DNA from 3 places in the Pseudalkalibacillus sp. JSM 102089 genome. Region 2 is predicted to be linked to each of the others. Evidence: riboswitches for the same ligand, from Rfam matches in the RefSeq annotation. Region 2 holds a riboswitch; each other region holds the start of a gene.
The links. A riboswitch is a leader RNA that binds a small molecule or an ion and turns the genes downstream of it on or off. The one in region 2 is predicted to bind lysine.
Positions count from the first base shown of each region.

Region 1: another riboswitch for lysine. It lies ahead of lysA (diaminopimelate decarboxylase); the one in region 2 lies ahead of ABVF21_RS10795 (aspartate kinase).
Region 3: another riboswitch for lysine. It lies ahead of ABVF21_RS17510 (Na+/H+ antiporter NhaC family protein); the one in region 2 lies ahead of ABVF21_RS10795 (aspartate kinase).

Region 1 covers NZ_JBEWYW010000008.1:76,567-82,959, forward strand. Annotated here, with positions in the region: gene ribD (bifunctional diaminohydroxyphosphoribosylaminopyrimidine deaminase/5-amino-6-(5-phosphoribosylamino)uracil reductase RibD) at 1-763, opposite strand, end outside; FMN riboswitch at 906-1,051, opposite strand; gene ABVF21_RS16465 (peptidylprolyl isomerase) at 1,074-1,511, opposite strand; gene lysA (diaminopimelate decarboxylase) at 1,604-2,923, opposite strand; lysine riboswitch at 3,025-3,212, opposite strand; gene ABVF21_RS16475 (spore germination protein) at 3,259-4,752, opposite strand; gene ABVF21_RS16480 (stage V sporulation protein AE) at 4,733-5,311, opposite strand; gene spoVAE (stage V sporulation protein AE) at 5,317-5,667, opposite strand; gene spoVAD (stage V sporulation protein AD) at 5,667-6,393, opposite strand, start outside.
Region 2 covers NZ_JBEWYW010000004.1:30,516-36,908, reverse strand. Annotated here, with positions in the region: gene sdhA (succinate dehydrogenase flavoprotein subunit) at 1-129, opposite strand, end outside; gene ABVF21_RS10805 (succinate dehydrogenase cytochrome b558 subunit) at 204-812, opposite strand; gene ABVF21_RS10800 (YslB family protein) at 1,120-1,563, shown strand; gene ABVF21_RS10795 (aspartate kinase) at 1,594-2,829, opposite strand; lysine riboswitch at 3,074-3,262, opposite strand; gene uvrC (excinuclease ABC subunit UvrC) at 3,342-5,123, opposite strand; gene ABVF21_RS10785 (hypothetical protein) at 5,201-6,393, opposite strand, start outside.
Region 3 covers NZ_JBEWYW010000009.1:85,229-91,621, reverse strand. Annotated here, with positions in the region: gene ABVF21_RS17525 (M23 family metallopeptidase) at 1-649, shown strand, start outside; gene ABVF21_RS17520 (methionine/alanine import family NSS transporter small subunit) at 692-796, opposite strand; gene ABVF21_RS17515 (sodium-dependent transporter) at 798-2,324, opposite strand; gene ABVF21_RS17510 (Na+/H+ antiporter NhaC family protein) at 2,559-4,136, opposite strand; lysine riboswitch at 4,287-4,467, opposite strand; gene yunB (sporulation protein YunB) at 4,626-5,396, opposite strand; gene ABVF21_RS17500 (YunC family protein) at 5,534-5,827, opposite strand; gene ABVF21_RS17495 (bifunctional metallophosphatase/5'-nucleotidase) at 5,921-6,393, opposite strand, start outside.

The sequences.
Region 1 (6,393 bases), on a different contig from region 2:
AGGTTCGCTTATTTTTTAGCGCAGCTCGTTTTGTTGTAATGATCCATGTTTCTGCATTCTCATCACTTATTACTTTAGCGTCAGAAGGCATCTTCAATTGACGATCTAACACGATTCTAATCGGCGATAGGCCTTCACCGTAACGAGTCGTTAGTGATGGGTCATCAGAGAGGACCGTTCCAATACCTACAAGAATGGCATCATGTTGATGACGGAAGGCATGAACATCTTTTCTCGAGTCTTCCCCCGTAATCCATTTACTATCACCTGAATGAGTTGCTATTTTGCCATCAAGCGTTGTAGCAGCTTTCAACGTTACAAATGGTCTTTTCTGTGTAATGTAATGGAAAAACATCCGGTTTAGCTGTAAGGCTTCTTCTTCCATAAGCCCAATATGGACAGCTATGCCTGCTTTCTTTAGTTTAGTTACACCATTTCCTGCGACCAGGGGATTCGGATCTTGACTTGCAATAAATACCTCTTTGACTCCCGCTTGAATTAAAGCATCAGCACAAGGAGGCGTCTTTCCATGATGACTACATGGCTCCAGTGTCACATAGGCAGTACTCCCACTTGCTTGATTGCCCGCCATCTTGAGTGCTTGAATTTCGGCATGGCCTTCTCCAGCCCTTAAATGAGCTCCCATCCCCACGATACGCCCACTATTAACAATGACGGCTCCTACGGAGGGATTCGGACGCGTTTGACCTAACGTACTTCTAGCCATATCGATCGCTGTTTTCATAAAATCCGTATGATTCATCGTATTTACTCCTGTTCCACTCTCCATTATTGGTTGAGAAGGAGAACAAAAAAAGCCTCCCAAAACACAGCTGTGCTGGGAGGCAAAAGTATATGCCAAATAAGCCTTTTGAATCTATGATTCAAAAGGAAATTGGTCACTTTTATTCCTTCTCCCATCCAGACTATACTGTCGGTTCTGGTTTCTCACCAGATCCACCGTTTGCTTACGCAACCGGGTCACGGACTTAGCTAGCATAAGCTAGTCATCACCGCCGGTTGGGATTTTCACCCGACCCCGAAGGAAAGTATTAAGTTTTTAAGAGTCTGATCTATTCTTCGTCCCAGACTTTTACTTCTTTCATTACGTCACCCTGTTTAACGCGAAGAACCGTATCCATTCCTTCTGTTACTTGACCAAAAACGGTATGAACGCCGTCTAGGTGAGGCTGAGGTTCATGAACTAGGAAAAACTGACTGCCGCCCGTGTTTTTACCAGCATGTGCCATAGACAATGAGCCTGCTACGTGTTTATGAGGGTTACCTTCTGTTTCACAGTCAATTGTATATCCTGGTCCACCCATTCCAGAACCTGTAGGATCTCCGCCTTGAGCAACAAAACCTGGGATTACGCGGTGGAAGTTCACACCGTTGTAGAAACCTTCATTTGCAAGTTTCTCAAAGTTAGCAACAGTGTTAGGTGCTGCTTCTGGATAAAATTCAATTTCAATAACTTCTCCATTTTCAAATGCAATTGTTCCTTTTTTCATAAATAAATCCTCCTGCACTAACAATTTTCTTAAAAGCTCTTTCATTATAGCACAGACTGAAGCTGTTCCATATCATTTATGCTTTTCAACTATTATTTTGATATAATCGCTTGTTTTAATGGCAAATCATGTCGAACTAAATCCTCGTATGACTCTCTCTCAACAACAAGGTTTGCCTCACCATTTTCAACAAAAACTACAGCCGGTCTTGGTAATCTATTGTAGTTATTTGCCATGGAATAACCATATGCCCCCGTTGAAAAAACAGCCATTGTATCGCCAGCAATCGCTCGCTGTAACTGGCAATCCCAAATTAACATATCACCTGATTCACAGCACTTTCCTGCTACAGAGTATAGGTGATCTTTTGCTTCATTCATTCGATTTGCTATTGTGGCTTCATATTTTGCCTGATAGAGAGCAGGGCGTAAATTATCCGTCATCCCTCCATCTACAGCGAGGTAATGTCTCAACTCTGGAACATTTTTGTGTGAACCAACCGTATATAACGTTAGTCCAGCTTCTCCTACTAGTGAACGCCCAGGTTCAATCCAGATCTCAGGCATGTTCATTTGCCCTGTTACCTGATTTCTGATTGTTTCAATCATAGCTTCAATGTAGTTCCCTACTGGTAGTGGGTGATCTTCGCTCGTATATCGGATTCCAAATCCTCCACCAAGGTTAAGGACTTCAGGCTCAAAACCATAGGCATCGTACCATGTTGTAAGATAGCTATAGATCTTTTCAATCGCCATTACAAAGCCATTTGTTTCAAAAATTTGTGAGCCTATATGACAATGAAGTCCAAGAAGATGAATAGCACTCATTTTTGTTACATCCAATATCGCGCGTTCTACCTGACCACTCTGTAAATCAAAACCAAATTTGGAATCTTCTTGGCCTGTTAAAATATAATCATGCGTATGTGCTTCAATACCTGGTGTTATACGCAGCAGCACATTAGCTTTCACATTTTTTTCTTCTGCAATTTGCTCAAGTAGAGATAATTCGTAAAAATTATCAACAACGAAGCAACCTATTTCTGCATCAAGCGCCATTCTAATTTCAGATTCACTTTTGTTATTTCCATGAAAATGAATGCGCTCCACGGGAAAACCCGCCTTCAAAGCAGTATAAAGCTCTCCACCGGATACAACATCTAAACTTAATCCTTCTTCTTCTGCAAGTTGGATCATTGCCATACATGAAAAGGCCTTACTAGCATAAGCTACTTGATAGTTTACATTTTCACGTTCAAAGGCACTTCGAAACGCCCTTGCTTTATCTCGAATCATGGCCACGTCATAAACATATAACGCAGTGCCAAATTTTTTTCCTAATTGGACCGTATCGATCCCTCCAACTGTTAGATGCCCCTCTTCTGAAATTGCAGATGTACTGTATAAATTCACAATCATTTCTCCCCTCTCGCTTATATAAATGCGAGCTCCCTCCACACAATAAGAAAAACAGCCAACTTTATAGATAGGCTGTTTTTCTCCGTATCCTCACGAGTTGGATTAGCTCACCACTGAAAGAAATCCATCCTCCAGTGACAGTCTGCAACTTATTCAGCAGCAGCCCAGCAAGAAAAGAATGGGTCCTTTCTCACTTCGGCAAATTGACCTTTCTGATATCGTCTTCGCATTCCATTCTATGCTCAGATATCTTACTCATTCGTTTTGCGCCTCTATCCCCATTACGTTCAATGAGGTCTATTCGATTAAGAAATAAATTATCATACTTTTTAAGATTCGGCAAGTGGTTTGTCCGGCTGCTTCGTTTCATTCTGGGGCTCTGTAATACTTGGACGCAGTTTTGTCAAAGGAACAGAAACGCGAATTAGCACTTGAATAAACGCTTTTGCATTAAAAGGAATGAATGGCCATAAATAAGGTGTATTTAATGGCTTTAAGGCGACTAGGAAGAGAATAATAGCTGTCACGCCTATTATATATCCTGGAACTCTGAAGAAAAAGACAAGGAAAAGTAGTAATAATCTAACTAGTTTGTTCGCTATTGATAACTCATAACTGGGCGTTGCGTAAGAACCTATAGCCGCAATAGAAACATACAGAATAACTTCTGGCACAAATAATCCTACATCGATAGCAATTTGACCAATTAATACAGCTGCAATTAAACCCATCGCTGTAGAAAGCGGGGTAGGCGTATGAATGGCGGCCATTCTCAGCGTTTCGATCCCAATTTCTGCAAGAATGATTTGAATAAATATCGGTACATTCGTTTCATCATTTGGCCCAATAAAATCAATCGATTTAGGCAACAACCCTGGTTCATATACCGCCAATAACCACAGGGGAAGTAACAATAGCGCTGCTAGCATTCCTCCAAAGCGGACCCATCTCAAGAATGCACCAGGTAATGGAGCTTCCCTGTATTCTTCTGCATGTTGAACATGGTGGAAAAAGGTTGTTGGTGTAATAATAACACTCGGAGAAGTATCAACGATAATTAAGACATGCCCTTCTAACAAATGGGATGCGGCTACATCTGGCCTTTCCGTATATCGTACAAGTGGAAAAGGATTTCCCGCCTGATGCACTAAAAACTCTTCGACAGTTTTATCAGCCATAGGAATACCATCAATATTAATTTCTTTTAGTTTTTTCTTAATGATTTCTACTAAGTTTGGGTTAGCTACATCCTGAATATAAGTGATACACACATCCGTTTTAGAACGCTCTCCGATTTGAAATATTTCATTACGCAAACGACCATCTCTAATACGCCTTCTAGTAAGTGCAGTATTCTCAATAATATTTTCTGTGAAACCGTCTCTAGAACCTCTAATCACTTTCTCAGTGTCTGGCTCCTGAGGCGTTCTACCTGGATACTTTCGAACATCAATAATGTAAGCAATCTCTTCGCCTTCCATAAATACAGCGATCAGTCCAGAAAGAACTTGATCGACGACCTCATCGAACGTCTCTACTTTTGTTACTTGCTGATGGGGCAAATGATTATGGATAACTTGCTCGAATTTAACGGTCAAGCGATGATGATCATCTAATTCCATCAATTCACGCATGATCTCAACAATGATTGATGTATCACATAATCCAGTACAATAATAGAATTGTATTTCTTTATTCAAAATCTTGAGTTTACGTACACCTACGTCAAAACTTTCCCCAATGCCAATTGATTTTTTCAAGAATTCTTCATTTTCTTTTAATTTTTTAAATATTTCTTGTTTGTTATTCATTTTTGTTGTCATAGAAACCGCTCCTTTCAAGCAGAATTTGAACGGCTTTCAATGTTATAGGCGACCCAACCTCCGGATCATCAAGTCCAGACATTTTACCTATATCACCGACACCTATAATAATAGGGACATTCAGTTTATCTAAAATAGATACAGTATCCCCATCTATTCTCCCAGCTTCCATATCAGCAAATCCATTCTTATCAACACCGAAATGTGTTAATTCACCATCCCTATCAATGGAAACATCTACTCTCGTCCATTCAGAGAAGTGTGTTCTCGAGGCAACTGCAATCGCACCAAGTAGTTCAACATCTTCATCCTCAGCCACAGCCTGCATCGCTAGTTCTCCATAACCTTCACCCGGAAAACCACTATCATCAAACATTACAAAGATTGGATCGTGTGGAGCTTCTTTAATTAGGGAAATAATTTCATAACCAGCAAGCGGGGTAGGATTTCCTGCTGATTGGCTAATGCATCTCCCGCCAATATCCGAAGCCACTTTTTCAATTGCTTTTTGCGCGTAAAGATCTCCATCAGTAACGAAAATAACCCGCCGCTTGTTCAATTCATTCACCCCTTTGGTTTGAATATAATGGCTATGATAAATCCGAAAACAATAGCTGATGAAATTCCAGCTGAAGTTAACTGAAATATCCCCATTGCAATGCCTATAAATCCATGTTCCTCTCCTTGCTGCATCGCCCCATGTAGCAAGGAATGTCCGAAGCTCGTAATTGGCACTGTCGCACCAGCTCCTGCGAATTCAATCAGTCGATCGTATATACCAAAACCATCAAGAATCGCTCCAGCCACAACAAAAGATGACATGACATGAGCTGGTGTTAATCTAAAAATATCGAGCAATAACTGACCTACAACACAAATGGCTCCTCCTACTGCAAAAGCAATGAAGTATTCCACTATTCCTCACCTCCAACTCGCTCAAAAACCACTGCATGAGCGATAGCAGGCATACTTTCTTTCTGCTGCACCATAACGGGGCTATGCAAGCATCCTGTAGCTGTAACAAGAATTTTTGAATACTTTCCTTGTTTTAGAAGCTCTATGAGATGACCATACGTAACAACCGCCGAACAGGCACAGCCACTTCCACCTGCGAATACTTCTTTCTGGTCTGGACGATAGATCATTAACCCACAATCATTATGATTATTAGTAATGTCAAACCCTTTCTCAAGCAATAAATCACGAACAATCGGAGAACCAACTGCAGATAAATCTCCAGTAACAATTAAGTCATAATCTGAAGGCTTTACATTCAGGTCCTCAAAATGTGTGGCCAATGTATCTGCTGCCGCTGGCGCCATCGCACTCCCCATATCAAACGGATCTTTGATTCCCCAGTCAACTACTCTTCCAATCGTTGCCGCAGAGATTTGAATGTCCGATAACTCCTGACTAACTAAGGCAGCTCCAGCACCAGTTACAGTTGATGTCGCAGTACCGGGTTTCTGACCTCCATATTCTGTTGGATATCGGAACTGTCTTTCAGCAGTTGCATTATGGCTACTAACTCCAGCAATAACCCTCTCTGCAAAACCACCATCAACTAGAGAAGAAGCAATGGCTAGGGATTCCATCGATGTGGAGCATGCTCCAAAAACACCTAGAAAAGGAATATGATTA
Region 2 (6,393 bases):
TACAGAGTGAGAACGTTTTACTGGAACGATGGAAAGAAGATCTACTTGCATTCCAGCTTCCGCAGCTTTGATGGTAGCCATCAAACCTGCAAGGCCGCCTCCAACTATCACTAATTTACCTTTACTCATAAGAACAGTTCCCCCTTAAATGCTGGCTCTGTCTGAAAGTTATGTATCAGACGTGGTGAAGACAGTTCACTTTCTTAAACAAATGCAAATAATGCGCGCATGCCAACAACTGAAAGTGCAACGAAAATGACCATTGTTACGTATGTCATCGTACGCTGTGATTTTGGTGTTACTGTGAAGCCCCAGCTTACAAAGAATGACCATAAGCCATTTGCGAAGTGGAAGACAGTACCAAGTACACCAACGATGTAAAAGATCATCATTCCTGGATTAGACAAGATATCAGCCATCATTTGGAAGTTTACTTCTGCTCCCATCGCAGCCTGTATTCTCGTTTGCCAGACGTGCCAAGTTACAAATATTAATACGATAACGCCAGAAATCCGCTGCAAATAAAACATCCAGTTACGTAAATAGCCATATCGACTTACGTTGTTTTTGGATTGAAACGCGATATAAACGCCGTAAATCGCATGGAATAAGAGCGGTAAGAAAATAACGAAAATTTCAAGCAAATACCTGTAAGGAAGGCTCTCCATAAAATGAGCTGCGTCATTAAACGCCTCGGGCCCTCTTGTTGCAAAATAGTTAACAGTAAGATGCTGAGTAACATAAAGTCCGAGCGGAATTACTCCTAGAAGCGAATGCAATTTTCGGCTTACAAAGTCTCGACTTGCGGCCATGTTTTGTGTGTCCCCCTTTTAAGTTGTTAAGCTACCATCTGCCAGTGCATTTTTTCTAATAAAGAAGTCTTTGCATGCACAGAAATCATCGCTTTCTGTCGATTATATTGTGACATACCCATTGTACTCCCATCATTTAGGACCGTCAAGAAAACGTGTACATTTAGATTTTTCAAAATTCCCTTACAACACCTGCGTATATCTCAATTGAATACGCTTTCTATATAAATAAATTCTATCTATGGTTCTATGGAGGATTTGTCGATAAAACGTTATAATTATTTTGTAGAAAAGCTGGGAGGAATTTATGTTTAAGAAGCGCACAAACTCGATTGATTATAGTCATGAAATAGAAACAACTGCTTTTGGATATGAATTTTATAGAGAAGTTCTTATTCCTGAACTTCTTGGAAGTGAACAGCCGGCTGTTTTATATTGGACTGGAAAAGAAATGGCCAGGCAATTCCCGCTCTCCACTCGAGAAGAGATCGAGGATTTTTTTCAGCGTGCTGGATGGGGTAAATTATCAATTGCACAAGAAAAAAAGAATGAAGTAACGTTTGATCTTCAGTCAGCTCTTATCACTGAGCGAAGAAGTACTAGTCGAAATGCTTGTTATCAACTTGAAGCAGGTTTTCTTGCTGAACAATATCAAAATATGCTTCGTTGCATCGCTGAAGCCTATGAAACTGATAAAAAGAATGAAATTCAATTCACAGTAAAATGGGACCCAAAAGATCAGATTGAATAAAAAGGAGACCACATGTGGTCTCCTTTTTGATTACATTTGTTTAACAGGGGTTCTTTCATCTAGTTGAAATTTATCGTGTAGCGACTCAATAGCATAAATCATTTTGTCTTCTGGAACGATCGTTGACACTTTGATTTCTGATGTACTCACCATCTTCATTTCTACCCCGTGTTCAGCAAGCACTTCAAACATTTGTGCCGCAACACCAGGGTTAGAAATCATACCTGATCCTACTATCGATACCTTAGCAAGTTCTGATTCGTGATAAATATGTTCGTAGGGAAGTTTCACTTTAATGCGACGGAGCACATCAAGAGTTAATTCAAGAGAGGCAGTTTCAATTGAAAATGAGATACTCGTTGTATTTTTCTCTCCTGTACTTTGAATGATCACATCTACATTAATACCATTTGCCGCAAGAGATGAGAACAAGGAAGGAAGTGTTGTAATCTCATTCGGCAAACCCGAAATTGTTATTTTCGTTACGTTACTTTCAAAAGCCAGACCTCTAACCACCAAATTTTGTTCCATTGATACGACCTCCTCAATTAGCGTTCCAGGTTCATTCGTAAAGCTCGAGCGGACCTCAAGCAAGATGTTATAGTTTTTTGCAAACTCAACCGCTCTAGGATGTAAGACACCAGCCCCAAGGTTAGCAAGTTCAAGCATTTCATCATAAGAAATCGTAGAAAGCTTTCTTGCACCCTTCACATATCGAGGATCTGTCGTATACACACCATCTACATCTGTATAAATTTCACAACGATCCGCTTTAAGAGCTGCTGCAATCGCCACAGCTGTTGTATCGGAACCACCTCGCCCTAGCGTTGCGATGTCAGACGTATCAGTTAGCCCCTGGAATCCTGCTACTATCACAATTTTTCCCTCAGCAAGGTGTTGATTCATACGTGAAGCATCAATATCGAGGATTCTTGCATTGCCGTGTAGCGACTCTGTTTTAATTCCTGCTTGCCAGCCAGTCAATGAAATGGCATCGTACCCTTCTTCATTTAATGCCATTGAAAGAAGCGCTGTTGTCACTTGTTCTCCAGTCGTTAGAAGCATATCAAGCTCTCTTGCAGACGGTGTAGCTGTTATCCCTTTTGATAATCCTAAAAGCTCATCCGTTGTTTTGCCCATCGCTGAAACAACCGCAACAACCTCATCTCCATTATTTACAGCTTCCATAAGCCTTTTGGAAACATTTTTGATTTTCTCAACATCTCCAACAGACGTGCCTCCGAATTTCAATACGCGTAGTCCCACTCTCTCCATCCTTTCTTTCATGCAGCTCGTTATCCCTCATAGTGCGTTAATATCGCACGTTACAAACACTCACTAACTAAGAGTCGAAATGGATATTAAAAACTCGGCCACTCACCAGATTGAAATAGCGATAGCCTTCATTTTTTTATACTTTAAACCTGTAAAGCGTTTATTAAAGTATAAAAAAACAACAATGAGAAAAACCTCACTGTTGTTTTCAGAACAAATCCAAGAAAACGTCCCTTTGTGAGATAGTTCTCCATCCAATTCCCGGGTAGGTATTGGATGACAGCTCTGCACTTATTCAATACAGATCCAGCTTCAGACGGATAAGCGTCTTTCCACTTCGGCAAATCCCCCTTTCAGCTCCTATCACTGAGTCTTAACACTCTTCAGTAAGCTTACTGTTGGTTTTTGCGCCTCTACCATCACTTCAACTTTCGAAGTGTGGAACTATTAAATTTCACTCATTATAACGAACTTACGTGAATGCCGCAACATGTTCTTACAAATTAGTTTGATTGACTTTCAAATCGAGCGATTACTTCCTCTGCAACATTCATTGGTAGTCCTGCGTTGTGTAAGTCTTCAACGCTCGCTTCTTTCATCTTTTTAATCGATCCAAAATGATTTAGCAGCTTCTTTTTTCTCTTCTCTCCGATACCGGGAATATCGTCAAGACTTGACTTAAGCATCGATTTCCCTCGAAGCTGTCGATGAAACGTAATCGCAAATCGGTGTACTTCATCTTGAATCCTTTGCAACAGGTAGAATTCCTGACTATTTCTTGGTAGATAAACAGCCTCTGGAGGATCACCAATAAGAAGATGAGACGTTTTATGTTTCTCATCTTTCGTCAGCGAACAAACCGGTATGTCTAGACCAAGCTCATTCTCGAGCACATCCTGTGACGCCTGTATTTGAGCTATTCCGCCGTCAATAATAATTAAATCAGGAAGCGGACCATTTTCCTTAAGCATTCTTGAATATCTTCTTCTCACAACCTCTTTCATAGAACCTACATCGTTTGGTCCTTCCACAGTTTTGATTTTGTACTTGCGATACTCATTTTTCTTTGGCTTTCCATCAAGAAAAACAACCATAGCGGATACAGGGTTCGTTCCCTGAATGTTCGAGTTATCAAAAGCTTCAATTCTAAGTGGAGCTTCTATATTAAGCTTTTCTCCCAAGTTTTCAACAGCATCAATCGTTCTTTTCTCGTCGCGTTCAATTAATGAAAATTTCTCATTAATGGCAATGGTCGCGTTCTTCATTGTAAGCTCCACAAGCTCTTTTTTCTTGCCTCGTTTTGGCTGATGAACAGGAATTTGTAGAAGTTCTTCTACCATCTGAGCATTAACCTCCTGAGGAAGCAGTACTTCTTTTGGCTTAGGATGATTTTGTTGAAGATAGAACTGACCGATATAAGTTAAAAAATCTTCTTCGGCATCATTATAGAAAGGAAAAAGAGAAACATCTCTCTCAATTAACTTCCCTTGTCGTACAAAGAAAACTTGAACACACATCCATCCTTTGTCGAAACTATAACCGAAAATATCCCGATCAATACCATCGTTAGATTGGATCTTTTGCACTTCCATAACTTTATCAATATGAAACATTAAATCGCGAAACTCTTTTGCTCGCTCGAAATCCATGTTCTCAGATGCTGTGGTCATCTTTCTTTCTATGTCTTCTTTAACTTCCTGGTGACCTCCGTTTAGAAAACGCGTAATCCCGTCAATCATCTCTTTATTTTGCTCTTTAGACACGTCGTTGACACATGGAGCCAGACACTGGCCTATATGATAATAAAGACAGACGCGATCAGGCATTTTACGACATTTACGTAAAGGATATAGTCTGTCCAAAAGCTTCTTTGTTGCACTAGCTGCATAAGCATTCGGATATGGTCCAAAATACTTACCTTTATCTTTTTTTATTTTACGTGTCGTAATTAAGCGGGGCTGTTCTTCTGCCGTTATTTTTATATAAGGATAGCTTTTATCATCTTTAAGCATCACATTATATTTCGGATCATGTTTTTTGATTAAATTAAGTTCAAGTATAAGAGCTTCAAGATTTGTGGAGGTTACGATATACTCAAAATCACGTATTTCACTTACAAGCCGCTGCGTTTTTCCGTCGTGTGATCCACTAAAATAAGATCTGACTCTATTTTTTAGCACCTTTGCCTTCCCAACATAAATAATCGTTCCCTGGCGATCTTTCATTAAATAACACCCGGGCTGGTCAGGAAGGATCGCTAGCTTATTTTTAAGATGTTGTTCCATGCTGCCTCACCTCACTACTCCTTTTCAAGGCGTATCTATGTTCCCCTCTCATTGTAACACATTACCTCAATTTTCTATTATCTTAAGAACTCATATAAAACAATGTCATGATAGACAGGATCATACAATATGGAGGAATGGAATTCTTTGACCTTTTTGATTTGACCATCCATCGATATATTTTGCTTCTTAAATCCATCGAGAACCTTTCCTGTTAAAAATACGCGATGGTCATCGTAATATTGAAGATCAGATAGAAAGTTTGAATACGTATAAATTTGTTCGTGTTCAAACGACACCTTATTATAGGACATTACCCTAGTTTCTTCCCAAGTATACACAATAACTGGCTCGTTAAATTGCTCTACATAATCCATCAATTGATAAACAGCTGCTGGATCGTTGGCTTCTTTCATAGTTGAATAGGAAACAATTGATTGTATGCTAATTATTACGGTTAAACCAAGCATTATTTTTGTAGAGTTATTCCCCTGTCTTCTTAATCCTATCCAGAGAAAGCCAAGCATTATGATCCCAGGTAGAGGCAGGATATGTCTTGGCTTATCGATGTTTTGCGCCAATAGCGCCCATAGAAAATAGCTCAATGCCATAGCGACAAATGCCCAGCCAAACCATGAAATTTCTCGTAAAGTTCTCCCCCTATTTTTCACCCCTTGGAAGATCATGAACGTAAACAAGGTTAGATATAGTAGTAAAATCGTTAGCGCTTGACCGCTAAGACCTGTCCAAACTATGTTATTCAATATCAGATGTGATATTCGTTCCAAAAGTGGGGCTGAGGCTGAAACCGCCGTACCACCCCACTCTTCAAAGTGACCTTCAGAAAACCCAAAGGCTAGCTGTAAAAATGCAGCTACGCCACCTTCAGAAACAGCTAACCCCCCTACCCAAATTAATTGAAAGATAGCGGCTATACCGACCTGTGTTAGTAAAAATGAACTATAGGATTTAATGGACTTATGCTGCTTTTTTCTCTGTATTAATAGTAGTAGAAGGCCAATACCAAAAGGTAAATAAGATAAACGAACTCCTAAAAGTAAACTAAACAAAAAAGAAGCGACAACGATGCTCATGAATGAATGTTCGCGATGAAATGCTTTTTGCAAGCTCCATAAGTACCACCATAGAATAGCAACCGCCGCCGCCTCGCTCATCGGTTGAATGGTTAACACATTGACAAATACTATTGATTGAATTAGAGCTACTGATGCCATGCTAAGTGTTTTTGAAAGAAAAGAGCGACTAACCG
Region 3 (6,393 bases), on a different contig from region 2:
TGGCAAAGCCGAGCGTACTAATGACGAAGATCTACTTTATACAATTGGGTCTTTCATACAACAGTATGGAAGTTCTTTAGAAGATATTCAGATTGGTCTTTGGGATTATTATCATCGTGACCAAGCAGTAAGGACGATTACAAGTAATAGTGCTGTTTATCATACATTCAAAACGCTTAAACTCGATAAGCATGCTTTTCCCGTACCACTTCACGCAAACTATAGTTACCGAAGCACCTGGGGCGATCGACGTGGGTGGGGCGGACTTCGAATTCACGAAGGAACGGATATTTTCGCTTCTTATGGTGTTGGAGTGAAAGCGACAAGTTATGGAACTGTCGAAACGAAAGGATGGAATGAATACGGTGGTTGGCGGATCGGGATTCGGGATATCGATGGCAATTACCACTACTATGCTCACCTAAATGGGTTTGAAAAAGGCATTGAGAAAGGTCATGTTGTACAGCCAGGTGAAATCATTGGGTATGTTGGTAGCTCTGGATATGGACCAAAAGGAACGGCTGGAAAGTTCCCGCCACATCTTCACTATGGCATCTATAAAGACAACGGAAGAACAGAATGGTCGTATGATCCCTATCCTTCGTTGAGGCTCTGGGAACGACAGGAACGAATACGCAACAAAAAGTAAGCAAAAAAGAAGAACTAGCTCGCTAGTTCTTCTTTTTATGTTCTATTGTTTTTTCGATACTCTCACAGCATTCAAAATGCTAGCCGCAAGACCACCCCATATAATAACCATTCCAACTACCATCATGAAAATCGCGCTACCACCCATATTAGCTTACCTCCTTATACTTTTGCTGTTCAGCTTTCGCGTCCCATTTCTTTAGGCTGAATAGAATTCCAACCAGAAGGGCGAATCCTGCGACAGCCCAGCCACTATAAAGAATAAAGCCGTTTGAGTAGCCTTCATAGTTCCCAGTCGGTGTATCAAACTGACGAAGAAGATTTGTCTTAAAGAGATCGAACATCATATAACCAAGTACGAGAGGAGTAATGACTCCAAGACAAGCTTTCCACCAGTACTTCAGTGAAATGTCTGAAATGCCGTTTGCATGTGACTCAAGCGTATTAAGCTCACGAAGTACCCATGCTACAACAACGACTTCCATTAGTCCTACAAAGGCAATTCCGAACTGGTTAATAAAGTAGTCAGCTGCGTCAAGGAAGAACAATCCGCCTTGCGTTGCAAACAGAATTGAGATAATAGAGGAAATCCCTCCACCAATTAGAACAGCTTTCGTACGAGAAATTCCGAACTTCTCAGAAACACCTGCAACATATGTTTCGGAAATGGAAATGAGTGAAGACAAACCTGCAAGTACAAGTGAAGCAAAGAATAAGAATCCGAACAAACCGTTCAAAGCTGGGAACTCATTGATAATTTGAGGGAAGACAACGAAGGCTAGTCCTACGCCACCGCTCACTACTTCGCCAACGCTAAGTCCTTGCTGCTGAGCCATAAATCCAAGCGCTGAGAATACCCCAATACCTGCTAGAAGCTCAAACGCCGAGTTACCAAAACCAGTAATAAACGCGTTATTCGTAATATCTGATTTCTTAGGTAAGTAACTAGAATAAGTAATCATAATAGCAAAAGCAATGGATAAACTGAAGAAAATTTGCCCGTATGCAGCAACCCAAACACTTCCTGAAGTAATGCTATCAAAATTCGGTGTAAAGAAAGCATTTAGACCTTCAGCAGCACCAGGCAGTGTCACTGCTCGAATCACAATGATTAAGAAAAGAACAATTAATGTAGGAATGAAAATTTTATTAGCACGCTCAATGCCCTTTTTAACTCCAGCAAGAAGTACGCCAAGTGTAATGATCCATACGGCAATTAATGGAAGGAATACGCCTGGTACGATACTACCTGTTTGTCCAGGATCAACCGTTAATTTCAAATAATCATTGAAGAGGAATGCTTCTGTATCAGAACCCCAACTTTGATTAAATGCAAAATAGCTATAAGAGATGGCCCACGCAATAATTACCGCGTAGTATGTGGAGATGACGAATGCAACGATAACGCCCCACCACCCTAGCCATTCCATTTTCTTATTCATTCTAAAGAATGAAAGTGGTGCGGACCCACGGAATTTATGACCCAATGTAAATTCAAGAATAAGAATTGGAATTCCGGCTGTTAATAATGCAAATAAATAAGGAATAAAAAATGCCCCACCACCGTTGTCATAGGCTACGGCCGGAAATCTCCAAATGTTCCCTAGACCTATTGCTGAACCAACTGCGGCTAAAATAAAACCAGCCCTTGTCCCCCATTGCGCACGATTTTCCAAATAAATTACCCCCTTAGACAAATGTTAACCTTTTTCACCATAAGCCCCCTTCCAGAAAAAGGTTAAGACTTTTAAGTAAATTCAGATTATTTTGTTTATAGTATATCTAGTACGTATGTCCTTGTCAAAACAATCTTTTTACATTTTTCGTATGAATCGTTCAATTTTCTATATAAATCTCTCCTTTTTTGTGAAAATACATAAAAAAAACAGGAGGAATATCCTCCTGTTTGATTAATGATTTGCCATTTCAACTGGTCTGTTGGCATATTTTCCTTTTAGCATGAAAATTAATAATCCGAATAGAATCGCTGTTGCCACAAGACCAAGAATGGAACTACCAGTAAAGCCAAGAACCAAATATCCTAGTATAGAAATACCTGCAACGAGCAATGCATAAGGCAACTGGGTCATCACATGATCGATATGGTGACTACCTGCGCCTGTGGAAGAAAGAATCGTTGTATCCGAAATTGGTGAGCAGTGATCTCCAAATACAGCTCCTGCAAGAACAGCGGCAAGTACAGGAAGCATGTAGGTAGGATCCGTAGCAGCGGCAATCTCTCCTGCGATCGGAAGCATAATGCCAAATGTTCCCCACGAAGTTCCCGTTGCAAACGCCATAACACCTGCAAGTAGGAACAAAATAGCTGGTAAGAAGCCAATCACAATATGGTCATTAACAAGTCCTGCAAGATACTTACCAGTTCCTAGCGAGCCGATAATTTCAATCAATGTCCATGCAAAGAAAAGAATGTATACGGCTGGAAGCATTGATTTAATGCCTTCCCAAATTCCTTTTCCAAGAACCGCTCCACCCATTCTTTTTGGAAAGAAGAAGAGGAGAGAAGTTATAAGTCCAATAATTCCACCATAAAGGAGAGAAGCAGCAACGTCTGTATTTTCAAAGACAGACAAAGCTGTCACGGCTGTATCCGTTCCGCTAACAGCCTGGATTCCTGTAATGATCATAAACGTAACAGTACCAGTAATTAGCATAATAATGGGCCATGCAAGATCAGCTACTTTCCCCTTCTCACTTTCAGGTAGTCCAGATGTTTGACCAGGTACGGCACCTTGATTCGGATCAAGCACTTCTCCTGTTTTCTGTGCACGGTCTTCATGTACTCTCATCGCCTTAAGATTAATGTCAAAATAACTAACAAAGAACACCATCGCCAGTGCGAAGAGAGCATACAAATTCATTGGAATCATTCTGATAAAAGCTTCTAACGCGCCAACACCTGTAATGCTATGCGTTGCTAATACACCACCAATTAACGCGATGATATAAGCCCCCCAGCTTGAAATAGGGGAAATAATACACATTGGTGCTGCAGTTGAATCAATGATATAGGCAAGCTTTGCCCTTGAAACATTGTGCCTGTCCGTAATCGGTCTACTAACGTTTCCAACTGCGAGCGAATTAAAGTAATCATCAATAAAAATAATAATACCAAATACCGCTGTGACAATCTGGGCGCCTACTCTTGTTTTCACGCGTTTCATGGCCCACTCGCCAAATGCGCGACTTCCACCTGAGATCGAAATAAAGGCCGTCATCATACCTAATAAAAGTAGGAAGAAAATAATGTACATGTTCCAAGTATTTAAACCACCGCTCTCGGAATCAATGAAGATCCCTTTTACGATTGTATAAATTTCTTCTAATGAATTTGGTACACTCCAATTGTTGATCATTAGCGCACCAAGAATAATGCCTACTCCTAGAGAAGGAAGCACTTTTCTAGTCACCACTACCATTAGCAAAGCTACGAGTGGTGGAATAATGGATAGAACTGAATTCTCCATGAATATCCTCCTAATAAATGATTGGTCATCATAACCGGAATGGACGCCTATCCCTCAACCTTCTTGTCGTGTTTGTATGCAAAAAAGCGAGCAATGATAGGATTGGTCCTATCATTGCTCGCTTCACCGAGTCAATGTTAAGTGTCCACCCCGATCAGTAGTTCTCCATTACAAGTTAGACTCATAATGACAGTTCGACACTTCTTCAATGTCGCCCCAACATAAATAATGTGACCGTTATTTATGCTTCGGCAGATCTCCCTTTCGATGCTGATCATTGGTGTCATTCTCCCAACACGTACTCATGAGGATCTGCTCCTCTACCTCATCGTATAAGATAAGGAACAATATTAAGTTCAGTTTTAAAGTATACCTTACTTTCGTTGTTTGTGCAATTGTAGATTGTTCCAGAGATATTTCTATTAGAAAGGAACTATTTTCTTATCTATCGACATTTAACAATGACGATGAATAATGGGGTTCCTTGTCTTAATCGGGCTTTGGCAAAACGATCGATGGATTCCCACCATTTCCATTATCACCATTATAATAATAAGGAACGTCTCCCTGAATAAATAGATCCCCGATTTTTACGGAGTTCGACACCTCAGTATTCTTTGTAGAGAAAGGGATAATTACGTTCATCTCAACTTTAATATTGATATACACCTCAAGATACGTGTTGTTAATTCCCGTTTCTTTCACCTTTGTATCAATATTAGAAACCACATCTCCAATCATTTCAAACCGCACTGGAATCCTCGGTCCAAAATTTGAGAGAAGAACATTATTTGTAGCCATCCCTAAAGGTATAGAGTATACGATTCCTTGTTGATTTTCGGTACCTTCGTAATCGATATCTATATCATTCTTAAAGGTTTCCAGCTTATCTAAATCACCAGCTTCAACATAATCTAAATAAGTTTGAACTCGTTCTGTGGCCTCTGAAATCAATCGATTATAAACTTGCGAGTTAAAGCTATAACTTGGTACTTTTTCGGAATCATTACCATGAACGATAATTAAATTCTCAACGTCAATACCGTCTGCGATCTTCTTTGAAATGGCATCATTTATTGCTTGCGCAGCAACTTGACGTGTTTTTGTTTCAGCAATACTGATTAAGCTTGGTTCAATTCCTTTATTAACAATCCATAATCCTTGAACCGTAGTAAAGATAAAAATAATAAAGGAGATGACAAAAACATATCGAAAGGGAAGCGGTCCCTTTCTAAAGAATTTTCTGCGAGTTCGAAACAACGTGAACCCTCCCTTCTCTTCTTCATGTATATGCCATGGAGAAGAGAAGTATGGACAATTTCCTAGAAAGAGCCAAAATCAAGCTACTAGATGTGTCATAATCGAAAAGAAAGCCGTAGCAAGTGCTACGGCTTTCTTCACATCATCTTAAGCATCGCGTCTCTACCCTTAGTTCCAATCGTAATGCCTCGCGCTTCTGCTTCAAGCGTAACAGATTCGAGCGGTGCATCAAGCAGTTGTTCAATAGACCGTACACCAACAGCTCTTCCTGCGATAATCTTTCGGTCGCTTAACTTTTCATTAAGTAAGGCTACATCGAGTGCGCCGCACATGATATACCCATTGTCATTCATGACCGCTAGAAAATTCGTTTTCGGAAGCTGCATACTTACCGCTATAAAAGGATGACCGTCAATCAAGATTGGTGACATAGTGATCACGTCATTCCCGCCTCCTGACCTGAATGAATATCACTATATCTATATGAGACAAAGAGCATGTTTGACAATCAAACGCTGAAAATTTTAATGTCTATTTTCTAAACGCCATGCAAGGAGATCTCGAAGCATTTCAGGTAAAAAGTATTTCTTTTTAGCATGCTTCATTTGAGGATAGAATTTCCCAAATGTGAACATATCAGCCGTCGCAACGGCATATTCTTCATCAGAAACAAGCTTCTTTCCGTTGTGAAAAACATCTGTTACATGATAGAGGCCGTCGTCCATTTTGACAGAGGTAACCTCAAGTCCATCAAATGCCATAATCCCCATTACCTCACCTCTGAAACCGAGACCTTTAAAACTTAAATTCACTATTTCATCTGACATAGAATAAGAGATGATTTCTCGTAACTCACTTCCTTTTAACACCACTTTGCAAGGATTAACAGGATGAGGGCAAATGCGATGAAGATCTTCTCTTGATACATTTCCTTCTGGTAACCCATCAAGCAACATACCAGCATTAATCATGCCAATATCCGCTCCACACCACTCTC